2 regions of the Streptomyces sp. NPDC058701 genome follow, and region 2 is predicted to be linked to the other one. Evidence: riboswitches for the same ligand, from Rfam matches in the RefSeq annotation. Region 2 holds a riboswitch; the other holds the start of a gene.
The links. A riboswitch is a leader RNA that binds a small molecule or an ion and turns the genes downstream of it on or off. The one in region 2 is predicted to bind S-adenosylmethionine.

Region 1 (8,560 bases), on a different contig from region 2:
CGGCTGCCGGACGGGGGTTCGTGCGGGAGGCCCGGGGCCGCGCCGGCGGGGGCTCCGGTCAGGGCGACCGCGGCCGTCGCCGCGGCGGCGGTCAGGACGGTGGCCTTCGTGTTCCGTTCGAGGCCGGTGAGGCCGCTGGGGCCGGGCCGGCGATGGGACGCCACGTGAAACCGCTCCCTTCCGCTGAGCGGGGCCCGGGTCCGCCCCCCGTGGGCGGCCGCGTACCGGGTTCCGCGCTGGCAGACAGTAGCGGCGCGACCACGCACCGGCCAACGACCTCCGGAGGCCGCACATGGCGACGCCCCGCAGGAGACGCAGGTCACCGGCGGGGCGCGCGGTCGGGGCGGGACGTGGGAATTCGCCCGGATGGGCGGTCCGCGGCGCGTCCCCGGCCGGGAGGGTCAGATGCGGACGCCGAACTGGAACGGCATGTTGTCCATCGACTCGTACTTGATGCCGCCGCGCGGGTTGGAGGCGTGCAGCGTCATGTTGTTGCCCGCGTAGAGGCCCACGTGGTGCAGGTCTCCGTAGAAGAAGACCAGGTCACCGGGCTGGAGCTGGCTGCGGCTGACGCGCGTGCCGTCGTTGGCCTGGGTGTACGTGGTGCGGCTGATGCTGACGCCGGCCTGCTTGTAGGCCCACTGCGTCAACCCGGAGCAGTCGTACGCGCTCGGGCCGGTGGCGCCCATGACGTACGCGGTGCCCAGCTTGGTCTTCGCGGCGGCGAGGGCGGCCCCGGCCCGGCCGGAGGCCTTCACGTCGCCGAGCTCCACGCGCTCGCCGGCGCTGCGGCTGGCCTTGGTCTCCTCCTCCTTGAGCTGCGTGCGCTCCTGCGCCGTCAGCGTGTTGAGGAGGGCCTGCGCCTCGGCGAGCTTGTCCGTCGAGACCTTCTTCTTCTCGCCGAGCTCCTTGCGGGTGGCGTCGAGGTCGGCCAGCTTGCCGGAGGCCTCCTGGCGCTGCTGCGCGAGGCTGCGCTGCTTGGCCTGGATCTTCTGGACGGCTTCGACCTGCTTGCCGCTCAGGTGGTCGAGGGAGGCCGCCTTGTCGAGGTAGCTGTCCGGGTCGGCGGAGAGGAAGAGCGCGAGGGAGGGGTCGATGCCGCCGCCCCGGTACTGGGCGCTGGCCATCGAACCGAGCGTGCTGCGCAGCTCGTTGAGGTCGCCCTGGCCCCGCGCGACCTGGTCCTGGAGCTGCCCGATCTCCTTTTCGAGCTTCTCCTGGCGTTCCTTGGCCCCGTTGAACTTCTCGGTGGCCTGCTCCGCCTCTTCGTAGAGCGCGTCGACCTGGGACTTGACCTCGTCCTTGCCCGGCTTCGCCGGGGCGGCCGAGGCGCCCTGGGCGGAAAGCGCGACGGCGGCGGCAGCCGTGGCGGTCAGTACGGTCACACGAGCGCGGGTCGGCTGCTTGGGTCGACGGTGGGACGCCACGAAGGCGAGCTCCTTCTTCCTCGAGCCGCCGAATAACGCAACTCGGCAGCGCCTCCGCCGTCACCCCGGATGAGTGACCTACCGCACGGAGGTTTGAACAGACCTTAGTGACCTCGCTGTGATCAGTTCAAATCCCGAAGGGAAAAAACTTACTCCCCGACCAGCTTCTTTACCTACAGCGCACGCTGTGTGCCGGGGACTTGACGGTACGTTCCCCCGGCACCGCGCCAATTCCGGCATTACGGCCAGGGGTTACGAAACGCGCGAAAGCCGCTTCAGCAACAAGGCGGACGTCACGGGCCGCGCCCCGGCCTTGGCCACCCCGTCGGCGACCTCCCGGTCCGTGGAAACCACCACGACCGGCCGGCCCGTCGGTTCCGCCCGCACCAGCTGGCGGATCAGCTCGTCCGCCGTCACCCCGGCCTTGGAGAACAGCACCCGCACGCCGCGCGGCGGGGCGAGCAGCACCGGGGCCGCCAGTTCCGCCCCGTCGAACACACAGGTCATCTCCGCGCCGGTCTGCGCGGCGAGCATCGACAGCCCGCCCAGCAGCCGCAGCCGCTGCTTCTCCAGCGGCATCGTCGGGTAGCCCGTCTTGGTCACGTTGTAGCCGTCGACCACCAGATGTGCCTGGGGCAGCGCCAACAGCTGGTCCAGCAGCGCCGGATCGGTCTCCGACAGTGCGCGCGCCGCGATGTCCTTCGGCGTCATCCGGCCCGGCTCCACCGCGTCCACGGTGTCCGCCGGGCGGGTGCTGACCGGCGGCAGCGCCAGCTCGCGGCGCAGCCCGGCCGCCGCCTCCAGCACGGTGTCCAGCAGCAGCCGCAGCCGCATGTCCTCGATGCTGCGCCCCTCGCGCGTGGCCCGGCGCGAGGTCTCCAGCGCCGCCTCCACCTCCGCCAGACGGGACTTGAGCCGCCGGGTCTCGCTCTCGGCGGCGGCCACCCGGGCGGCCGCCTCGCCGCGGATCCCGTCGACCTCCGCGTTCACCTTGCGCAGGGCCGCCTCGCCGCGCTTGACGTCGCTCAGCGCGCTGCGCAGCTTGCGGTGAAGCGATTCCGCTTCCTTGCGCGAGGCCTCCAGCTCGGTCCGCACCTGCTCGCCGCCCGAGCGCTGCAGCTCGCGTACGTGGGACAGCTCCTCGCGGAGCCGGTCCAGTTCGCGCCGGGTCTCCTCGTCCGCCCGCTCGGCGTCGGCGCGCTGCGCCTCCTCGCCCGCGGCGGCCACCAGCTTGACCCAGCCGGCCGGCCGCAAAACGTACGCGGCCGCCGCCACGTCCAGCGGATCGGCGGCGGCGGGCGGCGCGCCGGACTCCAGCGCCCCGGCCAGGTCCGCCTGGGCCTCGCGCAGCTTCTCGGCGACCCTGCCGCGGAACACGCCGTCGGTCTCGACCGCCGCCGCCATGGCGTTGCCCGCGAACTTGGCGCGCCGGGTCGGGGTGAAGCGGGCGTACTGGCGCAGCTGCGCCGGGAGGTCCGCGACCGTCAGTCCGCCGAAGGCGTCCGAGACGAGCGCGACGACCCGGCGCCGCACGCCTTCCGGCAGCGGGCGGTCGAGCACCTCGGCGGCGTCGCCGGCCGCGTCGGCCGGCTCAGCGCCGCTTGCTGGCTCCACAATCCGTCACCCCTACCGTGATCTACCTGTGGGCGGGGCTCCGTCAGGAGTCCGCGCCCGGCCTGTCCACGAGCTCGATCTGGTCCACCGCGTTGCACCAGCGGCAGCGGACCGACTCGATGGTCTCATTGACCACCTCGCGTTCCTCGACCTTGGGCTCCCCGGCGAGGTCCAGGTGGACGTACTCCACGACCTTCGACGAGCGGGTGACGTCGAACCGCGTGAGGTTGCCGCACAGGGTGCAGCGCCACCGGGTGGTGTCGGTCGGCAGGGGAACCGTCATCAGGCCGCTCTCTCCTTCGTAGCTGTTTCAATTAAAGCGGTCCGCGCGGCCGTCTGCGCGGGCCGCCGGACCGCAGCTCGTAACCCTACGGCCTGCCACCGCCTCAGGTGGGGCTCCTTGCGTCATGCTCTGCCACATGATCGTAAGGTGGCGGACCCTGCGCGAGGCTGCCCGGGGACCGGTGGTCACCCACGCGCTGATCGCGGGCTGCGGTGTGGTGTTCGTACTGAGCCCGGCCTCCGGGCTGAACCCCTCCTACGGGACGGGCGACGGGCTCCTGGCGGCCGGGACGGACTACTTCCAACGCTGGGGCGTGGTCCCGGACGAGCTCTTCACGAGCACGCCCCGCGCCTGGCTGACCCCGCTGACGGCCCTCTTCGTCCACGGCAGCTGGCTGCACCTGCTGGGGAACATGCTCTTCCTCTACGTGTTCGGCGCGATGGCGGAGGAGCGGATGGGCCGCCCCGCCTTCCTCGCCTTCTACGTCTGTACGGGGTACGTGGCCCTGGCGGCGTACGCGGCGGCGAACGCGGAGTCCTCCCAGACGCTGGTCGGCGCCTCGGGCGCCATCTCCGCCGTCCTGGGGGCCTTCCTGTACCTGCTGCCGCGCGCCCGGGTGACGAGCCTGTTCCCGTTCCTGTTCTTCCTGCCGCTGCGCTTCCCCGCCTGGATCGTGCTGCTGTTCTGGTTCGCCCTCCAGTGGGTCGCGGCGCACCGCGCGGGCAGCGGCCCCGGGGTCGCCTACCTGGCCCACCTGGTGGGCTTCTCGCTCGGCTTCCTCTACGCGTGGGTCCGCTATCGGGGTACGACTAGAGTGAGGCGACCAGCGACGGCCACCGAGGGAGACAGCCAGCCGTGATCACCGCGATCGTGCTCATCAAGACCAGCGTGGACCGCATCCCCGAGATCGCCGAGTCCATCGCCGCGCTGGACAGCGTCAGCGAGGTCTACTCCGTCACCGGTACGTACGACCTGATCGCACTGGTCCGCGTGGCCCGCCACGAGAACCTGGCGGACATCATCCCGGGCCGCATCAGCAAGATCCCGGGCGTCGAGGGAACGGACACGCACGTCGCGTTCCGCACGTACTCCCAGCACGACCTGGAAGCCGCCTTCGCCATCGGCCTGGACGCGTAACGCCTCCGGCGCGGCTACCGGGAAGCGTTCCCTGACGGGAGCCGAACCGAACGGGCCGTCCGCGGGGGCCCGGCGGGGCGTCTCCTCGGCTCGCGCACCGAGGTACCGCTTCGTCCGTGCGGGCCGGTTGCGCGCTCGTCCCGCGGGGACGCCCCGCCGGGCCCCCGCTCCCCCACCTCGGACGGCCGCACGGTGCGGCGGTGGGGCGGGGACACTCCGGAGGGTCCCCGCAGGACGAGCGCGCAACCACGCCGCGCGAACGCAGCACTGCCTCCGTGCGCGAGCCGAGGAGATCCTCCGGAGGGGCCCCGCCCCACCGCCGCACCCCGCCGGGCCCCACCCCGCCGGGCCCCGATCAGCCGGCCCCGTCAGCGGCCGGCCCGGCCCGGGCCGGCCGGTCAGACCGCCGGGACGCAGCGGCCCTCTTCCGTGCGGTACTGCCACTTGGCGCCGTCCGCGACCAGTTCCCGCACCGCCCGCACGAAGCGCTCGACGTGCTCGTCGGGGGTGCCCGCGCCGAAGCTGACGCGGATGGCGTTCAGCGAGCGCTCCCCCGGCGCCGCTTCCGGCGCACCGCACTCGCCCGGCTCCTGCGGCTCGCTGCCCAGCAGGGTGCGGACCAGCGGGTGGGCGCAGAACAGACCGTCGCGCACGCCGATCCCGTACTCGGCCGACAGCGCGGCGGCGAAGTGCGAGCTGTTCCAGCCGTCGACCACGAACGAGATGACGCCGACGCGCGGGGCGTCGTCGCCGAAGAGGGACAGGACGCGCACCGCGGGCACCCCGGCCAGGCCCTCGCGGACGCGGGCGATGAGGTGGCGCTCGCGGGCGACCAGGCTGTCGAAGCCGGCCTCCGTCAGGGCCTTGCAGGCGGAGGCGATGGAGTAGACGCCGATGACGTTCGGGGAGCCGGCCTCGTGGCGGGCGGCGGTCGTGTGCCACTCGACGTCCACGCCGCCGTCCTCGCGGCGGGCCACCTTGCGGGAGGCGCCGCCGCCCGCGAGGTACGGCTCGGCCTCCTGCAGCCAGTCCGCACGGCCGGCGAGCACGCCCGAGCCGAAGGGGGCGTACAGCTTGTGCCCGGAGAAGGCGACCCAGTCCACGTCCAGCTCCTGCACGGACACCGGGTGGTGCGGGGCCAGTTGGGCGGCGTCCAGGACGATCCGCGCGCCGTGGGCGTGCGCGGCGGCGGCGAGCTCCTTGACCGGCCACAGCTCGCCGGTGACGTTGGAGGCGCCGGTGACGCAGACCAGCGCGGGACCCTTGGCATCCCCCCGGCTCGAAGAGCTGGCGGACGGGTCGCGTCCGGCGAGCGCCCGCTCCAGGGTGGCGACGGCCTCGCCGGGGGTGCGGGGGGCGTCGAGGTAGGTGACGCGGGCGTTCGTCCACGGCAGCAGCGAGGCGTGGTGCTCGGTCTCGAAGACGAAGACCTGGCAGTCGGCCGGGAGCGCGGCGGCCAGCAGGTTCAGGGAGTCGGTGGTGGACCGGGTGAAGATCACCTGGTCGGTGGGGCGGCAGTCGAGGAACTCGGCGACGGTGACCCGGCTCTGCTCGAACAGGTCGGTGGAGAGCTGGGAGAGGTACCCGGCGCCGCGGTGCACGCTGCCGTAGTAGGGGGCGTAGGCCGCCACGTCGTCCCAGACCCGCTGCAGGGCGGGGGCGCTGGCCGCGTAGTCGAGGGCCGCGTAGGTCACCTCGCCGCCGGTGACGAGCGGGACGGTGACGTCCCGGCCGAGGACCTGCAACGGCTCGGCACACGCGGGGTCGACGGCGGTGGTGGTGGCGGCAGCGGCGTTCAGGGATGCGGACATGGCGGTATCTCCCGGCAGGCAGGGGTGAATGGCTTCGGCGTGCCCGTACGCGGGTACGGCGCTGCGGCCGTCCGGGGTACGGGAAGGCCCTCGGAGCGAAGGGGGTACACGGAGGCGACCCTGTTCCGAGGGGTGAAGAAGGGGCGGATCCGCCCTATCGCATTCGCTTGCTCACGGAAAACGCTCCTCGAGAGACCAGGACCCCTGGTGTCGAGGGATCCGCGCTTGCCGTAGACCTCGCTGCCTACGACCTGGTCATCACCCGGGGCACCCCGCCACGGAAGGAGGGTTGCCGGACAGCAAGCCGGGGCCTAAACGCTGTCACTCGTGACCTGGTCAGCATCCTGCCACATGATCTCCCGCGCGCAAGACCCCGGTCCGCATGCTGGACCGGGGTCTTGGCTCGAAACGATCAACCGGACGGGGAGGTTCCCGCCCGCTACGCGTTGCTCGCCGCCACCCAGCGCTCCAGGGCCGCCCGGGCCGCGCCCGAGTCGACACCCTCCGCCGCACGGGCGATGCCGGCCCGGATCTGCTCCTCCAGCGGTCCCGTCCCCGGGTCGAGGGCCACCAGGGCGGCCGCCGCGTTCAGCAGGACCGCGTCGCGCACCGGGCCCGGCTCGCCCGCCAGCAGGCGGCGGGCGACGTCCGCGTTGTACGAGGCGTCCTCGCCGCGCAGCGCGGACACGTCCACCAGGTCGATGCCCACGTCGCGCGGGTCGAACGCCTGCTCGGCGACCTTCCCGTCACGGACCCACCAGACGCGCGAGGTCGCGGTCGTGGTCAGCTCGTCGAGGCCGTCGTCGCCGCGGAAGACCAGGGCGGACGAGCCGCGTTCGGCCAGGACGCCGGCGACGATCGGCGCCATGCGGGCGTCGGCGACGCCCGTGGCCTGCGCCCGGACCCTGGCCGGGTTGGTCAGCGGGCCGAGGAAGTTGAAGGTGGTGCGGATGCCCAGCTCCTTGCGGGCGGCCGCCACGTGCCGCAGCGCCGGGTGGAACTTCACCGCGAAGCAGAAGGTGATGCCGGCCTGCTCCGCGACCTCCGCCACCCGGGCCGGGGTGAGGTCGAGGTTGACGCCGAGCTTCTCCAGGACGTCCGAGGAGCCGCTCGCGGAGGACGCGGCCCGGTTCCCGTGCTTGACCACCTTGGCGCCCGTTCCGGCCACCACGATCGCCGACATCGTCGAGATGTTCACGGTCTTCGCCCCGTCGCCGCCGGTGCCGACGATGTCGACCGTCCGGCCCGGCACCTCGATCAGGTTGGCGTGCTCGTACATGGTCCGCACGAGGCCGGTGATCTCGGCGACCGTCTCGCCCTTCGCCCGCAGCGCGACGGCGAAGCCGGCGATCTGGGCGTCGGTGGCCTCGCCGCGCATGATCCGGTCCATGGCCCAGGCGGTGTCGTCGGCGCGCAGGTCCTGGCCGGTCAGCAGGGCGTCGAGAACGCCCGGCCAGCCACGGGCCGCCGCGCTGTCGCCGCCTGCCGGGGTCACCACGTTCATGGTCCGCTCCTGCTGCTGGTGGGATTCCACGTCGATCGGAAGGGCTCCAGCCTATCCAGCCCCGGTTACGGCAAAGAGCCCCGTCCGGACAATGGACGGGGCTCTCACCGTGGCGACACCAGGACTGACCGAAATCAGTCCCTCACAACGTGGTACGGGGAATCAGTGGTGGCCGTGGCCGCTCTGGATCTCCTTGTACTCCTCCACCGTGGGCTTCGGAATCTGGCTGTCCTCGGCGTAGTACCCCTTGCTGAGCTTGACGCGCAGCTTCTCCAGGGCACCCACCTTGCGCTGGACACCGTTCTCGTCGACCGTCGGGCCGATCTCGGCCGGCTTGTACTGCGTGTGCGAGGTGAGCTTGTGCAGCTGACCCTGCGAGAGCGGCTCGTGGATCTCGACGAACTCACCGTGCGGGAGCCGCTTGATGATGCCGGTCTCGCGACCGTGCAGCACCTTGTCGCGGTCCCGGCGCTGGAGGCCGAGGCAGATGCGCTTGGTGATCACGAAGGCGATGACCGGTCCGACGAAGAAGCCGATCCGCGCGAACCAGGTGATCGAGTTGATCGACAGGTGGAAGTACTGCGCGAACATGTCGTTTCCACCGGCGATCAGCAGGATCACGTACCACGTGAGCCAGGCGACACCGAAGGCCGTACGGGTCGGGACGTTGCGCGGGCGGTCCAGGATGTGGTGCTCGCGGTCGTCCTTGGTGACCCAGGACTCGATGAACGGGTACACCGCGATCGCGGCCAGCACCAGGGGGAAGATCACCAGCGGGATGAAC
Region 2 (8,560 bases):
TGGAGTTCCTGCGGGACAAGCTGGTCGGTCAGGGCCTGACCGGCTCGGTCGAGCCGGGCAAGCTGGACCGGCAGGCCGCCTTCGACGCGTTCGCGCGCGGCGAGGTCGGCATGCTCAACGGTCACCCGACGCTGCTCAAGCAGGCGGGCGACCGGGGCGTGAAGTACGGCATGGTGGCCCTGCCCAGCGCGGACGGCACCGAGCACCCGACCATGGGCGTCGCGGACTGGGTGATGGCCTTCAAGAACGGGCACCGCAAGGAGTCCGGCACCTTCCTCGACTACCTGTACCAGGCGAAGAACGTGACGGCCTTCACCGAGAAGTACGACCTGCTGCCGGTCACCACGAGCGGCTACCGGGCCGCCGCGGCGGACACGGGCGGCTCCTCGCCGCAGCTCAAGACCTTCCTGGCGGCCCTGCCGAACTCCCGGCTCTACCCCGTAGGCAAGAAGTCCTGGGCGGGCGTCAGCGAGGACATCAAGCAGAAGATCGGCAAGACCGTGCAACCCGGCGGCCAGCCCGCGAAGGTGCTGGAGGAGATCGCCACGGCGGCCCGCAAGGCCGACCCGAGCTGACCGGGCAGGCCGGCCCGCCCGCCGGCCCGCCGGTACGCCCGCCGGTCCACCGGCCCGCCCGGCGCGGGCCGGTGTCGGCGGGCGGCGTTAATCTGGCGGTATGACGGACGAGGGGCGGCTGACGGCCACGGAGGCCGAGGTGCTCGCGTACGAGTCCCGGACCTGGCCGGGACCCGGCGCCAAGGAGCGGGCGGTACGGGAGGGGCTGGGGATGACCCCGGTCCGGTACTACCAGCTGCTCAACGCGCTCATGGACGACCCCCGGGCGCTGGCCCACGCCCCGGGCACGGTGAACCGGCTGCGCCGCATCCGCGAGGCCCAGCGGGCGCGGCGGTGACCGTACGGGGCCGGTCGGCGCGGACCGGTACCGCGCCGTAGCCGTCGCCGGGCTCGCCCGTTAGGGTCGTCCCTATGGGGAGCCATCCGCACGACCTGCCGATGCCCGTCACCGCATCCGGACGCGAGGGCCTGGACGCCCTGCTCCGCGCGCCCCGCCGGTCCGTGGTCGCCCTCGACTTCGACGGCACCCTGGCCGACATCGTTCCCGACCCCGACCAGGCCCGCGCCCACCCCGGAGCCGTGCCGGCGCTCGCCGCGCTCGCCCCCGAGGTCGCCTCCGTGGCCGTGGTCACCGGCCGCCCGGCGGGCGTCGCCGTACGCTACGGCGGCTTCGCCGGCGTCTCCGGACTCGAACACCTCGTGGTCCTCGGGCACTACGGCGCCGAGCGCTGGGACGCCGTCACCGGCACCGTCCACGCCCCGGCCGAGCACCCCGGGGTCGCGGCGGTCCGGGCGGAGCTGCCGGGGTTCCTGGAGTCGATCGGGGCCTGGCGCGGCACCTGGATCGAGGAGAAGGGCCAGGCGCTCGCCGTCCACACCCGGCGCGCCGCGGACCCCGCCGCCGCCTTCGACGCCCTGCGCGAGCCGCTGGCCGACCTCGCCGCCCGGCACGGGCTGATGGTGGAGCCGGGCCGGGCCGTGCTGGAGCTGCGGCCCCCGGGCATGGACAAGGGCGTCGCCCTCACCGAGTTCCTGGAGGAGACCGGCGCCGAGACGGTGCTGTACGCCGGGGACGACCTGGGCGACCTCGCCGCCTACGCCGCCGTCGAGAAGCGGCGGACCGACGGGCACCCGGGCCTGCTGGTGTGCAGCGGCTCCGCGGAGGTACCGGAACTGGCCGCGCGGGCCGACATCGTCCTCGCCGGCCCCGCCGAGGTCGTCGCCCTGCTGGCCGCCCTGGCGGACGCGCTGCGGTCCTGACCCCCGGGGCGGTGCGCACGGCTCCGGGGCCCGGCCCCGGAACCCGCGCCGCGCCGGCGGGTCAGGACTCCGGGGCGTCCAGGGCGTCGAGCTGGGCGCGGAACCAGGCCGCCGGGGGCAGCGCCGTGGCCGCCGCGGCCAGCCGCTTCGTACGCTCCGCGCGCTCCGGCTCCGGCATGGTCAGCGCCTCGTTCAGGGCCTGCGCCGTCCGCGTCACGTCGAACGGGTTCACCGTCAGCGCGTGGTCGCGGAGCTCCTCGTACGCCCCCGCGCCCGTCGACAGCACCAGCGCGCAGCCCGCCTCCGACACCACCGGGATCTCCTTCGCCACCAGGTTCATCCCGTCGCGCACCGGGTTGACCAGGGCCACGTCCGCCAGCCGGTACGCGGCCAGCGAGCGCGCGAAGTCGTCCTTCACCGACACCAGCACCGGCTCCCAGCCCTCCGTGCCGAACTCCGCGTTGATCTCCGCCGCCAGCTCCGCCACCGCCGCCGTGTAGTCCCGGTACACCTTCAGGTCCTGCCGCGACGGGTACGCGGAGGCCAGGTGCACCACCCGGCCGCGCCACTCGGGGTGGACCGTCAGCAGCTCCCGGTAGGCCAGGAGCCCGCGCAGGATGTTCTTCGACAGCTCCGTGCGGTCCACCCGGACGACCGTCCTGCGGTCCCCGACCTCCGCCCGCAGCTCCGCCAGCTTCGCGTCGACCTCGGGCCGGTGCGCGAGCGCCCGCAGGTCGTCCCCGTCCACACCCAGGGGGAACGCGGTCACCTCCGTGAAGCGGGGCTCCTCCGGCCGCTCCTCGCGCCGCCCGTCCTCCACCGTCCTGCGGTGCCGCACCCCGCTGGGCCCCGCGGCCGGCCAGAAGCCCTCCGCCACCCCGCTCGCGTCGTCGGCCTGCGCCCCGGCGACGAAGTTCCGCGCCCACTCGCCCGTGTGGAAGCCCAGCACGTCCGCGCCGAGCATCCCCCACACCAGCTGCTGGCGGACGTCGTCGGGGAGCATGCCGAGGACGTCGGGCGAGGCCCACGGCGTGTGCGTGAAGTGCGCGATCCGCAGGTCCGGCCGCAGCTCCCGCAGCTGCCCCGGGACCAGCGCGAGGTGGTAGTCCTGCACCAGGACGCGGGCGCCGGGCGCCGCCTCCTGCGCGAGGGCCCGCGCGAAGGCGCGGTTGTACTCGGTGTACGAGTCCCACTGGCGGCGGAACCGCGCGTCGAAGACCGGCTCGCGCGGGACGTCGTACAGGTGGTGGTGGGTGAACCAGAGAACGGAGTTCGCGATGCCGTTGTACGCGTCGTCGTACACAGTGGGATCGATGTCCAGCATCCGGACGCCGGGCTCGGAGACGCCCCGGCGCACCGCCTCACGGTCGGCGTCCGAGAGCGCCGCGCAGATCCACAGCGCGTCCGGCTGCTCCGCGAGGGCGGCGGAGAGTCCGGAGACGAGTCCGCCCCCGCCGCGGCGGGCGCCGAGTTCCCCGTCGTCGGACAGGGCGTAGGAGAGCGGGCCGCGGTTCGCTGCAACGAGTACCTGAGAAGCCATGCCGCCAACCTAGCCGGGCCCGGGCCCCCTCAAACCGTCCGATCCGTCACGCCACGCGGCGTACCGCGTACTCCTCGACCTCGCGCATCGGCGGCCGCTCCTCGGTGTCCACCGCGTAGGTCCGGGGCACGAAGCCGCCCGGGCCCCGCTCGAACTGCGTCAGTTCCGGCCGTACGAGGTGGCCGCGCGAGAGCCGCAGCTGCGCCGTGCGGTAGATCGCCGCGGCCATCCGGCCCAGCGCCTGCCCGTCCTGATGGCGGTGGACCCGTACGCCCACGTCGACCTGGGCCAGCGCGTCCAGCCCGACCGTGTGCAGCGCGTCCACCAGCAGGCCCAGCTCGACCCCGTACCCGACGGGGAAGGGGAGCCGCTCCAGCAGCGAGCGCCGCACGGCGTACTCCCCGCCCAGCGGCTGGACGAAGCCCGCCAGCTGCGGCCAGTGGAGGTTGAGCAGGGGCCGGGCGACCAGCTCCGTCACCCGCCCGCCCTGGCCCGGTGCGCCGCCCAGCGGGCGGTCGTACATCGCCTTGACGAACTGCACCTCGGGGTCGGTCAGCAGCGGTCCCACGATGCCGGACACGAAGGAGGCCGAGAAGTCCCGCAGGTCGGCGTCGACGAAGCACACGAGGTCCCCGGTCGTGGCCAGCAGCGAGCGCCACAGCACCTCGCCCTTGCCGGGCAGCGCCGGGACGCGGGGCAGGATCGCGTCGCGGTGCTCCACCCGGGCGCCGGCCTTCGCCGCCACCTCCGCGGTGCGGTCGGTGGAGCCCGAGTCCACGACGAGGAGTTCGTCCACCAGGGGGACGGGCAGCCCGTCCATCAGCTCGCGCCGGATCACCTCCACGATCTCCCCGACCGTGGCCTCCTCGTCGAGCGCGGGCAGCACCACGCTGACCGTGGCGCCGGTCGCCCGCTTCCGTTCGATCAGCTGGGCGAGCGGTCGGTCGGCGGCGGCCCAGGAGCGCTCGGCCAGCCAGCGCTCCACCTCTTCCAGCACTCTCGGCACTCCCTGGTTACTCGGCGGTATAAGCCGAAATGTGATCCATCTCGCGGTTCGGACGGCTGTCTCAACCACCCGGACCTTCCGTTACAGTCTTGAACAACGCGAAGCACCACCGCATGCCGGGGGTGCTCGCACACAAACGCCCGGACGCGCCAGGAGCGCGCGGCCCGGTGCCATACCGCTCATCCAGAGGGGCAGAGGGACACGGCCCGTTGAAGCCCCGGCAACCCTCCAGTCGGTTCTCGCGATGCGTTCTGCGCACACTCCGCGAGGTCCCCGGCTAGGGAAGGTGCCAATTCCGTCTCATGGCGAAGTGCGCCATGGGGAAGATGAGGAGAAAGGGCCTCGCCATCATGGCTGTACAGACTGAAACCACCTCTGTCGATCTCGGACCCGCCACCGGCCTTTCCTGTCGCGAGTGCGGTACCCGGTTCGAACTCGGCCCCATCTTCGCGTGCGTCGAGTGCTTCGGACCGCTGGAAGTCGCCTACGACCTTCCCACCGGCGACCCCGAGGCCCTGCGCGCCGCGATCGAGGCCGGTCCGAACAACATCTGGCGCTACGCGCCGCTGCTGCCCGTCCCCGCCGACGTGGCCTCCAAGCCGAGCCTGAACCCCGGCTTCACCAAGCTCGTGGACGCGGCCAACCTGGCCAAGGAGCTCGGCGTCACCGGCAAGCTCTACGTCAAGGACGACTCCGGCAACCCGACGCACTCCTTCAAGGACCGCGTCGTGGCCATCGCCGTCGAGGCGGCCCGCGCCTTCGGCTTCACCACGCTCTCCTGCTCCTCCACCGGCAACCTGGCCGGCGCCGTCGGCGCCGCGGCCGCCCGCGCCGGCTTCCGCTCCTGCGTGTTCATCCCGCACGACCTGGAGCAGGGCAAGGTCGTCATGGCCGCTGTCTACGGCGGCGACCTCGTCGGCATCGAGGGCAACTACGACGACGTCAACCGCTTCTGCTCCGAGCTCATCGGCGATCCGCTCGGCGAGGGCTGGGGCTTCGTCAACGTCAACCTGCGCCCGTACTACGGCGAGGGCTCCAAGACGCTCGCGTACGAGATCTGCGAGCAGCTCGGCTGGCAGCTGCCCGACCAGCTGGTCATCCCGATCGCCTCCGGCTCGCAGCTGACGAAGATCGACAAGGGTCTGCAGGAGCTGATCAAGCTCGGCCTCGTCGAGGACAAGCCGTACAAGATCTTCGGCGCCCAGGCCGAGGGCTGCTCCCCGGTCTCGACCGCCTTCAAGGCCGGTCACGACGTGGTCCGCCCGCAGAAGCCGAACACCATCGCCAAGTCCCTGGCGATCGGCAACCCGGCGGACGGCCCGTACGTCCTGGACATCGCGCGGCGCACCGGCGGCTTCGTCGACGACGTCAACGACGAGCAGGTCGTCGAGGCCATCAAGATCCTGGCGCAGACCGAGGGCATCTTCGCCGAGACCGCGGGCGGCGTGACCGTCGGCGTCACGAAGAAGCTCATCGAGGCGGGACACCTCGACCCGGCGCTGACCACCGTCATCCTGAACACCGGTGACGGCCTCAAGACCCTGGAGGCGGTGGCCGCGGACAGCGGGCAGACCGCCACCATCCGCCCGAGCCTGGACGCCTTCCGCGCCGCCGGCCTGGCCTGACCCTCCCCCCGCACACCGGAAAGGCAGTAGCGCCATGAGCGTCAACGTCCGCATCCCCACCATCCTGCGCACCTACACCGGTGGCAAGGCCGAGGTCTCCGCCGAGGGCGCGAACCTGGCCGAGGTCATCGAGTCGCTGGAGCGGAGCCACCCGGGGATCGCCGCGCGCGTCCTGGACGACCAGGGCAAGCTCCGCCGCTTCGTGAACGTCTACGTGAACGACGACGACGTGCGCTTCGAGGGCGGCCTGGAGGCCGTCACCCCGGACGGGGCCGGCGTCTCGATCATCCCGGCCGTCGCGGGCGGCTGCTGACCGCCGTGCGGTGACACGCTAAAACCGAAATTGCCCCCTCCGCTCATAAGCGGAGGGGGCAATTCTGCTTGATTGTGCGCGGTAGGGTTGGGGAAGTCCCCTCCGCTGTACTTGCCCGCCGCATATGAACGGGTCGCGTGAGGGTCGACATCGGGTCAATGTGCGAGTGCGCTATGGGGCTTTGGCGAGAGATGCCGGGCCCGAGTTGCCCTGGAGTATGCCAAATTTTCACTCTTTTTCAATGTTTCCGAGTGGCCGGAATTCTCGTCGGATTGACCTGTTGCAGACAGCATCGGCGCGGATACATTCAGCCTCGGTCGACGCGTTCCGACGCAAGATCTGACCCGGGATCGCGAAGTGCGTTCCCGCGCAAGGGCCGGTAATAGGGGAGTTAGGCATGGCTCAGGGCACCGTCAAGTGGTTCAACGCGGAGAAGGGCTACGGCTTCATCGCGGTCGACGGTGGCGCGGATGTGTTCGTCCACTACAGCGCCATCCAGATGGACGGTTACCGCACCCTTGAAGAGGGTCAGCGGGTCGAGTTCGAGATCTCGCAGGGCCAGAAGGGGCCGCAGGCGGACATGGTCAAGCTCGCGGCCGCCGGCTAGTCCCCACGCGATCGACCACCGACGCACACGTACGGCGTGCACGGTCGTTACCGATGCACGGCGTACGAGGCATTACGAGGGGCCCACATCCTGGACACGGGGATGTGGGCCCCTCGTGCGTCCGGCCCGCACGACCCGTGCGGCGCCTGCCTCTTCCCCGGAGTGTTGACCCAAGCCGCTTGCACTCGAGGGGGTCGAGTGCTAATCATTGGCGTTAGCACTCTCCCGGTGAGAGTGCTACTCAACGAGGACCGGGTCGGTGAGGCCCGCAGGGTCCGGCGGGAAGGAACCGCCGGGCACGCAGGCCGTCCGTCGCGGGCGCGGGCGCGGTCCGGGAGCAATCCACCGCTGTCCGGGAGGACCACTTCAGATGGCCAAGATCATTGCGTTCAACGAGGAGGCCCGGCGCGGTCTCGAGCGTGGGATGAACCAGCTCGCCGACGCCGTCAAGGTCACCCTTGGCCCCAAGGGTCGCAACGTCGTCCTTGAGAAGAAGTGGGGCGCCCCCACGATCACCAACGATGGTGTCTCCATCGCCAAGGAGATCGAGCTCGAGGACCCGTACGAGAAGATCGGCGCCGAGCTGGTCAAGGAAGTCGCCAAGAAGACGGACGACGTCGCCGGCGACGGTACGACCACCGCCACCGTGCTGGCCCAGGCCCTCGTCCGCGAGGGTCTGCGCAACGTAGCCGCCGGCGCCAACCCGATGGCCCTCAAGCGTGGTATCGAGAAGGCCGTCGAGGCCGTCTCCGCCGCCCTGCTGGCCCAGGCCAAGGACGTCGAGACCAAGGAGCAGATCGCCTCCACGGCGTCCATCTCCGCCGCCGACACCCAGATCGGCGAGCTCATCGCCGAGGCGATGGACAAGGTCGGCAAGGAAGGCGTCATCACGGTCGAGGAGTCGCAGACCTTCGGTCTGGAGCTCGAGCTCACCGAGGGCATGCGCTTCGACAAGGGCTACATCTCGGCGTACTTCGCCACCGACATGGAGCGCATGGAGTCGTCCCTCGACGACCCGTACGTCCTGATCGTCAACTCCAAGATCGGCTCGGTCAAGGACCTGCTGCCGCTCCTGGAGAAGGTCATGCAGTCCGGCAAGCCGCTGCTGATCATCGCCGAGGACGTCGAGGGCGAGGCCCTGTCGACCCTGGTCGTCAACAAGATCCGCGGCACCTTCAAGTCCGTCGCCGTCAAGGCCCCGGGCTTCGGCGACCGCCGCAAGGCCATGCTCGGTGACATCGCCATCCTCACGGGCGGCACGGTCATCTCCGAGGAGGTCGGCCTCAAGCTGGAGAACGCCGGTCTCGACCTGCTGGGCCGCGCCCGCAAGGTCGTCATCACCAAGGACGAGACCACCATCGTCGACGGTGCCGGCGACAGCGACCAGGTCGCCGGTCGCGTCAACCAGATCCGCGCCGAGATCGAGAACTCCGACTCGGACTACGACCGCGAGAAGCTCCAGGAGCGCCTCGCGAAGCTGGCCGGCGGCGTGGCCGTCATCAAGGCCGGTGCCGCGACCGAGGTCGAGCTCAAGGAGCGCAAGCACCGCATCGAGGACGCCGTTCGCAACGCGAAGGCGGCCGTCGAGGAGGGCATCGTCGCCGGTGGCGGCGTAGCCCTGCTGCAGGCCTCCG

Region 1: another riboswitch for S-adenosylmethionine. It lies ahead of ACFWW8_RS01590 (aminotransferase class V-fold PLP-dependent enzyme); the one in region 2 lies ahead of thrC (threonine synthase).

What each region holds. Positions count from the first base shown of each region.
Region 1 covers NZ_JBHXSY010000001.1:335,620-344,179, forward strand. The annotation lists gene ACFWW8_RS01560 (NlpC/P60 family protein) at 1-164, opposite strand, end outside; gene ACFWW8_RS01565 (NlpC/P60 family protein) at 402-1,427, opposite strand; gene ACFWW8_RS01570 (NYN domain-containing protein) at 1,680-3,044, opposite strand; gene ACFWW8_RS01575 (hypothetical protein) at 3,085-3,324, opposite strand; gene ACFWW8_RS01580 (rhomboid family intramembrane serine protease) at 3,449-4,183, shown strand; gene ACFWW8_RS01585 (Lrp/AsnC family transcriptional regulator) at 4,180-4,461, shown strand; gene ACFWW8_RS01590 (aminotransferase class V-fold PLP-dependent enzyme) at 4,860-6,272, opposite strand; SAM riboswitch class IV at 6,489-6,605, opposite strand; gene trpD (anthranilate phosphoribosyltransferase) at 6,712-7,776, opposite strand; gene ACFWW8_RS01600 (cytochrome bc complex cytochrome b subunit) at 7,939-8,560, opposite strand, start outside.
Region 2 covers NZ_JBHXSY010000010.1:129,340-137,899, reverse strand. The annotation lists gene ACFWW8_RS13880 (extracellular solute-binding protein) at 1-575, shown strand, start outside; gene ACFWW8_RS13875 (DUF3263 domain-containing protein) at 676-912, shown strand; gene otsB (trehalose-phosphatase) at 987-1,835, shown strand; gene ACFWW8_RS13865 (trehalose-6-phosphate synthase) at 1,897-3,375, opposite strand; gene ACFWW8_RS13860 (glucosyl-3-phosphoglycerate synthase) at 3,422-4,372, opposite strand; SAM riboswitch class I at 4,558-4,714, shown strand; gene thrC (threonine synthase) at 4,732-6,006, shown strand; gene ACFWW8_RS13850 (MoaD/ThiS family protein) at 6,041-6,319, shown strand; gene ACFWW8_RS13845 (cold-shock protein) at 6,717-6,926, shown strand; gene groL (chaperonin GroEL) at 7,297-8,560, shown strand, end outside.